Regions from separate parts of the Clostridium sp. LXY-7 genome, predicted to be linked through region 1. Evidence: riboswitches for the same ligand, from Rfam matches in the RefSeq annotation. Region 1 holds a riboswitch; each other region holds the start of a gene.
What was found. Region 1 has a riboswitch for cobalamin ahead of ACI48Q_RS13595 (energy-coupling factor ABC transporter permease). Riboswitches for the same ligand answer to the same signal wherever they lie in the genome.
Positions count from the first base shown of each region.

Region 2: it holds a riboswitch for cobalamin, as region 1 does, so the genes downstream of both, ACI48Q_RS11690 (cobyric acid synthase) here and ACI48Q_RS13595 (energy-coupling factor ABC transporter permease) in region 1, are expected to answer to the same signal.
Region 3: it holds a riboswitch for cobalamin, as region 1 does, so the genes downstream of both, ACI48Q_RS14215 (sirohydrochlorin cobaltochelatase) here and ACI48Q_RS13595 (energy-coupling factor ABC transporter permease) in region 1, are expected to answer to the same signal.

Region 1 covers NZ_JBLLJL010000004.1:87,006-90,294, forward strand. The annotation lists gene ACI48Q_RS13590 (recombinase family protein) at 1-1,246, shown strand, start outside; cobalamin riboswitch at 1,461-1,639, shown strand; gene ACI48Q_RS13595 (energy-coupling factor ABC transporter permease) at 1,791-2,531, shown strand; gene ACI48Q_RS13600 (energy-coupling factor ABC transporter substrate-binding protein) at 2,537-2,854, shown strand; gene cbiQ (cobalt ECF transporter T component CbiQ) at 2,851-3,289, shown strand, end outside.
Region 2 covers NZ_JBLLJL010000002.1:964,055-967,343, forward strand. The annotation lists gene cbiB (adenosylcobinamide-phosphate synthase CbiB) at 1-167, opposite strand, end outside; gene ACI48Q_RS11690 (cobyric acid synthase) at 187-1,680, opposite strand; cobalamin riboswitch at 1,867-2,049, opposite strand; gene ACI48Q_RS11695 (aminoglycoside phosphotransferase family protein) at 2,328-3,289, shown strand, end outside.
Region 3 covers NZ_JBLLJL010000004.1:207,802-211,090, reverse strand. The annotation lists gene ACI48Q_RS14220 (cobyrinate a,c-diamide synthase) at 1-1,135, opposite strand, end outside; gene ACI48Q_RS14215 (sirohydrochlorin cobaltochelatase) at 1,182-2,012, opposite strand; cobalamin riboswitch at 2,189-2,362, opposite strand; gene ACI48Q_RS14210 (GIY-YIG nuclease family protein) at 2,634-2,879, shown strand; gene ACI48Q_RS14205 (D-serine ammonia-lyase) at 2,971-3,289, opposite strand, start outside.

The DNA.
Region 1 (3,289 bases):
TTATTTAGAGGACTATTTTAAAGTAAATGGAATCAGGTTTGTATCAGTGTTAGATAATGTGGACAGCGAAAATGAATTTGATGATATAATACCTTTCAAAAATATATTAAATGAAATGTATATAAAGGATTGCTCAAGAAAAATTAAGGATGCATTAAAGCAAAGGATGTTGAGGGGATCTAGTATAGCAAGCAAACCTCCCTACGGATATAGATTTCAGAGTACCTATATGGGTAATGTAAAAACTATAAGATTAATTCCGGCAGAAGATGAAACCACAGAGGTGGTTAAAGAGATTTTTAGGTTGTATGAAGAAGGTTTTGGAGCAGGTAAAATAGCTAATTGTTTAAACAAAAAAGCAATATTGCCACCATCAGCAAAGGCTAGTAATAGATTAGAAAGTAGAGAGGGTGTATGGAATAGTAACACCATATTATCCATTTTAAAGAATCCTAAATATGGAGGATATATGGTACAACAAAGGTATAAAAAAATTAGTTATAAAATAAAGAAGGTAAAACCTGTAGAGAAATCTGATTGGATATGGGGAGGGGAGTTCGAGGGGATAATAGATAAGGTTACCTTTAATAATGTACAAGATTTAATAGCTGTTAGGAGTATGAAGAATAGATATAAGGGGGGAGAACTACATTTATTTTCTACTGTATTAAAATGTGGTGAGTGCAACGGAGGAATGTGTTATAGGAAGAGTTATAGAGGATATAAATGTACGAAATCTCAAACTGGTGGGAAAAAATGTACAGCACACTCTATAAAGGAAGAGTTTCTTAAAGAAATAATAACAACTAAACTTAGAGAGTCATTAGCGGAAAATATAAATAAGGAAGCACTTTATGAAAAGAGTAGGGAGCTTTTGAATAAAGATGAGGAATATAAGGAGTTTGAAAAAACAAAGATTGAATTAAAGAAAGTGGATAGTAACCTTGAAATAATGTATCAGGATAAGCTTAAGGGAATTTTAAGTGAAAGAAATTTTGAAAATTTAATTAAGAGTATTGAAGAGAAACAGGAAAAACTAATATATAGAAAAGAAGAATTAGAAAAAAGAATTAGAAATAAGAAGAATGAAGAGGAACTTTTAATCATATATAAGAATTATATAGATAAAATTTTAGAGTTTAATGACTTAGACAGACAAATTGTTGAAGCTTTAATTCAAAATATTATTGTCTATGAGAAGGAAGAGAGAAAGATGGTGGAGGTAGAGTTTAAATTTTCAATATAGATTTATTAGTAATATATAATAAAATTTAAAAGTTGTAAAAAATTTCATAGGAATTTTAACTATATTTTAAGGCGGACATTATTAAGTCTATATTATTACAAAATATTGACTTAATAAAAAACTATGATAAAATTGAATATGTAATAATTTAATAGATCTTATAGGTTTTGTATAAGGCGTTTTTAAAATGAACAATGAAATGATAATATTCTACATTAATTACATCATTTTAGATGCCGTGAATTAATAGGGAAGTTGGTTAAAGTCCAACACAGCCCCCGCTACTGTAAGCACTACTTATGAATAGTTATTCCACTGAGTCTATGACTTGGGAAGGAGTTTCATAGGGTTTGATGTGTAAGTCAGGAGACCTGCCTATAAAGAGTTAATCAATAACTTCGGAGGGAGGTTTTATGTGTGAATTATACGTATATTAATCTATCCTTAAGGATGGATTTTTTTATTTGCATAAAAGACGGCTACTAACTATTTATCATCTAAATAATTTTGAAGTTTAAAATTAAAAAAGATGGAGGGTTTAGTTATGAAGAAAAAATATCAAATTGCGCTAGGGGTATTTCTTGCAATGCTAGTTATACCTACAACTGCTTATGGAATGCATATTATGGAAGGCTTTTTATCACCAGGATGGTGTATTGCTTGGGGAGCAATAACTATACCATTTATTATAGTTGGCTTTTTCTCAATAAAAGAAAAAATAAAAATTAATCCAAGATTAAAAATGCTAATAGCTATGGTAGGTGCTTTTGCCTTTGTTCTATCAGCATTAAAAATACCTTCAGTTACAGGTAGTTGTTCTCACCCAACTGGAGTAGGCCTTGGAGCTATTCTTTTTGGACCAACAGTTATGAGTGTTTTAGGATTTATAGTTTTAATATTTCAAGCATTACTTCTTGCTCATGGTGGATTAACTACCCTTGGAGCGAACACTTTCTCTATGGGAGTAGTTGGACCTTTTGTATCTTATTTTATATATAAGTTGTTTAAAAAATCCAATGCTTCTCAATCTGTATCTGTGTTTGCAGCTGCAATGTTAGGAAACTTAATGACCTATGTAACAACTTCAATCCAATTAGCCCTAGCTTATCCTGATCCTACAGGTGGAATTATGGCATCTTTAGGGAAATTTATGGGGATTTTTGCTGTTACTCAGCTGCCACTAGCTATAAGTGAAGGATTATTAACAGTGATAGTTTTCAACCTTTTATATAAATATAATCAAGAAGAACTTATAGAATTAAATGTTATAGGCAAGGAGGCATAATAGATATGAGTAATAATGGTAAAAGTAAAAATATATTGAAAACAAATATACTATTAGCTCTTTTAGTTATAGCATTAGCAGTTTTTCCACTTTTTATAGCTAAAGATGCTGAATTTGGGGGAGCTGATGGTGAGGCTGAAGAGGCTATACTAGAAATTAAAGAAGGCTATGAACCTTGGTTTTCACCACTTTTTGAACCAGCAAGCGGAGAAATAGAGAGTCTTTTATTTGCATTACAAGCAGCTCTTGGAGCAGGTGTTGTATGCTACTTCTTCGGATTTGCACATGGTAAATCTAAAAAAATTGAAAGTGAGAGAAAATGATTTCAATTGATAAATTAGCTTATGTATCTGGATTAAGAGAAGTTAATCCTATGGAAAAATTTTTATTTTCAATAATCACAATGATAGTTTGTATAGCTTTGAATTCTATTGTTACTTCTCTAATAATATTACTACTAATGGGAAGTATTACTATTATAAAAGGGAAAGTATCCATTAAATCTTATGGGGAATTAATTTTAATTCCCCTTGCCTTTTTAGTTATAGGACTTTTAACTGTAGCAATAAGTGTAGTTGAACCAGATTCAAATGCATTATTTAGTTTTGTTATATTTAACCTAAAACTAGGATGTACAAGAGAGAGTTTAATTATTGCAGCTAAAGTATTCTTTAAAGCTCTAGGATCAGTTTCCTGTCTTTATTTTCTTGCACTAACTACGCCTATGTTTGAAGTCTTAATGGTGCTTGGAAAATTTA
Region 2 (3,289 bases), on a different contig from region 1:
CTATAATCATTTTCAAATCTTTTTCTTAAGCAAACCTCTATTTTCTTTATTAATTTCCCAATATATATTATTGGATGAGGGAGCCATTGAGGATCCCCTAATATGAAATCAATTATCATTGCAAAAACTACACATATTAAATTTATCTTTATATCAAAAACAAACATTCTACTCTCTCCTAGTTAGTTATTTTAATCCCATTGCACTATATATCTCTTTCATATTAAGGGATTCCCTAACTAGATCAGCTAATTTATCTAATTCCTTTTCTCTGATGCTTTCATAAACCTTTGAATTTTTCTTCTCTATACCTTTTTTATCTCTTATCTGATTTAAAATATACTCTCTAAATTCAACTCCATCAAAAATTCCATGAATATAAGTTCCCATTATACTTCCACTTTGATTTATAGCTCCATCCATATGGTTAGACTTATTTCCATTGCTACTTGATATATGAACTAACTCCTTACTACCTTCTAACATATAGGATTTTCCCATATGTATCTCATATCCATAGACTGAAATATCTTTTTCCACATTTAATAGTTCTTTATTTATTCTTCCTTCTACTCTTGTGGTAACCTTTTTCTCTTCAAATATGGTTCTAATAGGCAATAAATTTAACCCCTCAGTACTTTTTATATCTGTTTCAACACCATATGGGTCTTCTAACAGAGCTCCTAACATCTGATATCCTCCACAAATACCTACAATTTTTCCTCTTGTTGAATATTTTACAATCTCATTGAAAAGATCGCATTCCTTTAATATCTCTAAATCTCCTAAGGTGTTTTTAGTACCTGGTATTATTAATAAATCCGGATTACCAAACTCTTTAACTGAAGTAATATATCTTACTGATACATCTTCCTCTATTTCTAGTGCATCAAAATCTGTAAAGTTTGATATATGAGGAAGTTTTATAACCGCTACATCTATTTCTCCCTTAACAGCTTTGTTAAGTTCTACAGCTCCATCCTCATCTTCTAAATCTAATCTTACATAAGGAACTACTCCTAAACATTGTTTCTTTGTTATCTCTTCTATTTGATCTATACCAGGCTTAAGCAGTGAAATATCTCCCCTAAATTTATTTATTATAGTTCCTTTAACTCTTTCCCTTTCACTATCACTTAAAAGCATTAGAGTGCCTAATAGAGAAGCAAAAACTCCTCCTTTATCAATATCACCCACTAATACTACAGGTGCATCTATAAGCTCTGCCATGCCCATATTTACAATATCATTCTCTCTTAAGTTTATCTCTGCTGGGCTTCCTGCACCCTCCATTACAATGATATCAAATTCACTTTCTAACTTCTGAAAATCCTCTTTTAACTGTTCCTTAAATTGCACCTTTAAATTATGATATCTCTTAGCGTCAGAATATCCATAAACCTCTCCCTTAAATATTATCTGACAATTCTTATCTGTGGTAGGTTTTAATAATATTGGATTCATAAAAGCCTGTGGCTCTAGCCCAGCTGCATAGGCTTGAAGTACTTGAGCCCTTCCCATCTCTTTTCCATCTAATGTTATATATGAATTCAAAGACATATTTTGAGATTTGTAAGGGCAAACTGAATACCCATCCTGTTTAAAAATTCTACAAAGTGCTGTTACTAGAATACTTTTTCCAACTGAAGAAGCAGTACCTTGAACCATAATTTTTGCCATATCTACACCATCCCTTTATTTATATTAAAAAAAAGACAAGGACCCTAAGCTTCCTTGTCTTTGTATAGAAAATATTACTATTTAAGCAGATTACTAGAATTATATAAAAGCTAATATTATTATAAATAAAAAGCTTTTCATAATAATTAATAATTTTTAAAATCTTAAAATAGTTCTTTCCCTCCGAAAGCTTAAATTATTCAGGCAGGTCTCCTGGCTCATGATTCATCCTACACCTCACCTTCCCCTAAACAAGAGTGGTTACACATATGAGGTTCGTCATCATTTACAGTAGCGGGGGCTGCTATGGATTTAAACCATATTCCCTTTTCACTTTATACTTAAAGCACCTAAACTATATTTAAATTCCGTTTACATTATACTTTTTATAGAATTATAAGTCAATGGCTATTTATTACACTAAAATATAATCAGCTATCCTCTACAGCTTTATATCTAATCTTCTTATCTATATACACTCCTTTATTAAAAGTATATTGTATCATATTATTCTAAATATAGACTATATTTGAAATAGTGTATTGTAAAATATGTATTAAAATCCAATATTATGTTATAATTAGTTAGAATACTTCTAACTCTTATAAGAATTTTAATTTGTAAATATAACAATTCTGGAGGTATAAATGAGTAATAAGGATAATAGGTTATATGATTATATCCTCATAGACAAGGAAACATCACAAAAATTATTTTCACAATATGACAATAGAATCCAAGTGACAAATTTAAAATTAATACCAGAAGGTTTAAGTACTAGCAATTATATAGTTTACATAAAAAATACTTCTAAAAAATATCTATTAAAGATTTATCCCGAAAATGGGGGCAATAGTGAAATAGAAATATCCTCTTACTCTTATGCAAGACAATATGTAAATGTGCCAGAAATATATTTATACGATAATAGTAAAAATATTTATAATAATCCATACGTAATAATGGAATACATCGATGGTATAACTCTAAAACAATATATTATAAATAAGGGAGAATTCCCAGAAGGAATAGCCTATTATATAGGTAGTAAATTAGCTCTTCTTCATAGCCACCAGTATAAAAGTAAGGGTAAATTAACTAAAGACTTAGATCTTAAAAGTACATTACCGCCTACCTCTGAGCTATATCAGAATCTTCTCAATGGATTTCCTGGAATCCATATTAGTAATAAAATAAAGCAAAGGCTTCTTGAATTTATATCGGAAAATAATGCTTTATTAAAAGAATTAGATACAGTATTTCTTTATTCTCATGGAGATTTTTATCCTTCTAATATCTTAATAGATTCTAATGAACATGTTTGGTTTATAGATTTCGAATATAGTTTATCTGCTTCAATGTATTATGATATTGGAAAATTCTTTAGAAATAGAGCTAGTTTAGATAAATATTTAGAAAAAAGCACCTATGACAGTTTTATTAATGGCTATAACGCCTTTGCAAAAAATAAGGTATCTAAAGAATGGCTAAAACTTGCTAAACTCATAGACATACCAGGAATGCTATCTTTAATAAATAATCCAAATCCTCCAAGTGATTGGATAAAAGAAATTGAAGAAGCAATTGAACGGTCCATTAAAATATTAAA
Region 3 (3,289 bases), 120 kb from region 1:
ATTCATGGCAGTTTATTTTAGTACCTACTGAAATCATTGTATTTTTCTTTTTTACTTTAATTGATGCATATCCAAAATTATTTAATCTCTTAGTCATATATGACTTTCCTTTTAAAAATCCAACCATCTCTACCCCCTCTATGCTTTCAGTAAGGTACATCAACCCTCCACATTCCGCATAGCATTTTAACCCATCATTTAGAGCTTCATTAATACTTTTAAGCATAGACTTATTAGCACTCAACTCTTCTCTAAACACTTCAGGATACCCACCTCCTATATATAGAAAGTCTATATTTTCTGGAAGCTTCTCATCTATTAGGGGGCTAAAATATTGTATGTTACCTAATTGCTCTAAAAGTTCTAAATTTTCTTTATAATAGAAGCTAAAAGCCTTATCATAAGCTACTGCAATATTTAGTCCTTTATTTTTAAGTAAAAACTTATTTTCTGAATGTTGCGCTTCACATTCTTTAAATACTTTTAAAATTTCATCTATATCTACATACTTCTCTAAAAGTTCACTACATAGTTCTAATTTTTCTTCTAAATCCTCTACTTCACTGCTTTGTACAAGTCCTAAATGTCTGCTCTTTAAGCTCAATCTTTCATCTTTAGGTACATATCCAAAAACCTTAGTATTACAATTTTTTTCTACACAAAGCTTTAGTAATTTATAGTAACCTTCTGCGATATTATTTAGAATTACTCCTCTTATATCTATATCTTCATATTCCATAAGCCCTTTAATCTCTGCACAAAGAGTAGCAGCCTGAGCCTTAGGTGACAATACAAGGATTACTGGTATCTTTAAAACCTTCGATACATGTGCTGTGGAATAGCTACTATCTATTCCCTTACCATCATAAAGTCCCATAACCCCTTCAATAACACCAAGATCACCTTGACCTCTAGCATAACTTTCAACTACACCTTCTTCTCCCATAAGAAACAAATCTAAATTTCTTGAAGCAACTCCAGTCACTGTTTTATGGAAAGCAGGATCAATATAATCAGGTCCTACTTTATATCCCTGTACAACATATCCTCTTTTTCTAAGAGCTTTCATAAGTGCTAAAGTTATGGTAGTCTTTCCTCCACCACTACTATTAGACGAAATTATTATACTTTTCATATAATCACATCCTATACTTTTACCTATAACTGTAAGGAATATTTTCTTATATAGTTTTTTTTGTATCACCCAAATGGAGATATTTACCATCTATTACATCTTGAACGTGGTCTATATATATTTTTCTAAACTTTTCTATTTCTCCTAGTCCATGAAGATAAACTTCTGTCTGTATTCCATTCTCATTCAAAATAGTTTTCCATGAATCTTCTTCATCAGAGGCCATATCATTTGTAGCATGGTCTCCAGCAACTAACATTAATGGAGCTAACTTAACTTCTTTTACCTTATCCTTTTTAAGCATTTCTATCATTTTTTCTATAGTTGGATATCCTTCAACAGTTCCCACATAAACATTATCTATATGCACATATTTAAATACACTCTGAAGACTCACAAAACATGCATTAGATGGGTGATTACTTCCATGTCCCATAAATAGCATTGTCTTATACTCTGGTATTATTTCTTTTATAGATTCAATGAATATCTCATAATCATTTGGAGTTTCTTCTCCTCCTTGAAAGTGTAGTGCTGGTCTTCCAACCTTTATAGATTTAAATTTATTTTCTGTTCTAAACTTATCAACTACTAATCTTACATATTGAAATTCTTCTCCTGGAATAATATGTAGCGGTTGAACTATAACCTCTTCATAACCTTCCTTATAAAGTTCCTCTAATGCTTCTTCTGGAGTTGGAACTATTATTCCATCTCTTTTCTTTAATTTATTGATAATCATATGAGCAGTAAATGCTCTTTTAACATAATACTCCTTAAAAGTATCTCTTATCTCATTTTCTATTTTTTCTATAGTTAGTTCTAAAGTCTCCTTATATGTCGTACCAAAACTAACAACTAAAATTGCCTTTTTCATCCTCAAACTCCTCCCAAATTATGTAACCACCCCAGGGGTCGTAACAATTTTTCCCAATAAAAAACCTCTACCATTAGAGGTAGAGGTTAAAGTTATCTTTAACTATAAACATAATTTATTAGCATAATTTTATTATGCCGAAGCAACATTATGTATTTTACCTTCCCTCCGAAGTATTAGCTTCAAGTTTTAAGGCAGGTCTCCTGACTCACGGTTCATCCTTATCTTGTCTTCCCAGATATTAATCCAGTGACTTATAAGATTCGTCGCCGTTTACAGTAGCGGGGGCTGTAGTGGATTTAAACCACTTTCCCTATTAAACATAATGTACCCAAAACTACATATATTCTATTTTACTTATTTATTATATACTAACCAATAACTTATTTCAACGGAAAATTTTTATTATCAATATATTAGCATTTATACTATACTTATGATATAACTTATTTACTTTTAAATTTATAATGTAGGATACAAAATAATCTTACAAATTTAAATTTATCCTAATTTATAAATATTTTTAATTCCTGATAAACACTATATATTTATATATTTTTAACCGTGTATAAATATATAAATTATGATAAGTATATTTTAATTAATGAAAGGATTTAACTTATGTGTTATGTATATATTCTAAAATGTAGCGATAATACCTTATATACTGGTTGGACTAATGACTTAGGAAAAAGACTCTTAACTCATAATAATGGAAAGGGCGCTAAATATACTCGATGTAGATTACCTGTAGAAATAATTTATCATGAAGAATTCCAAGACAAGTCATCCGCTCTTAAAAGAGAGCACGAAATAAAAAAGCTTTCCAGAACCGAAAAGCTTTCTCTTATAAATATTCTACCTTAGAATCTGAAATACAAATTTCATAGAGAGTGAGTGTGTGTAAATTAATCTGTGTATACTTTATATAAGTTCTCACTCTAGTTATATATTTTTACTATTTCTTATTACTCCCTTTGATATAGTATTCATCAAACATCTCCTTAGGCAAGAATAATCCTCCTGTTGTCCATGCTATATGAGTTGCACCTTCTATGTTTATATCTTCTATATGGTTTTCTGCCATTCTCTTTAATCCTAAAAATGCTGCTGCTGATGATGGTTCTATTATTAATCCTTCTCTATCCTTTAACTCTTTTAAAATAGGATAGAGTTCCGAATCTTCTACCGTATAACATCCACTTATCCATGGACCTATAAATTTGCTTACTAAGGCTGAAGGGCATCCCACTGCAAGTCCATCTGCTTCTGTTATA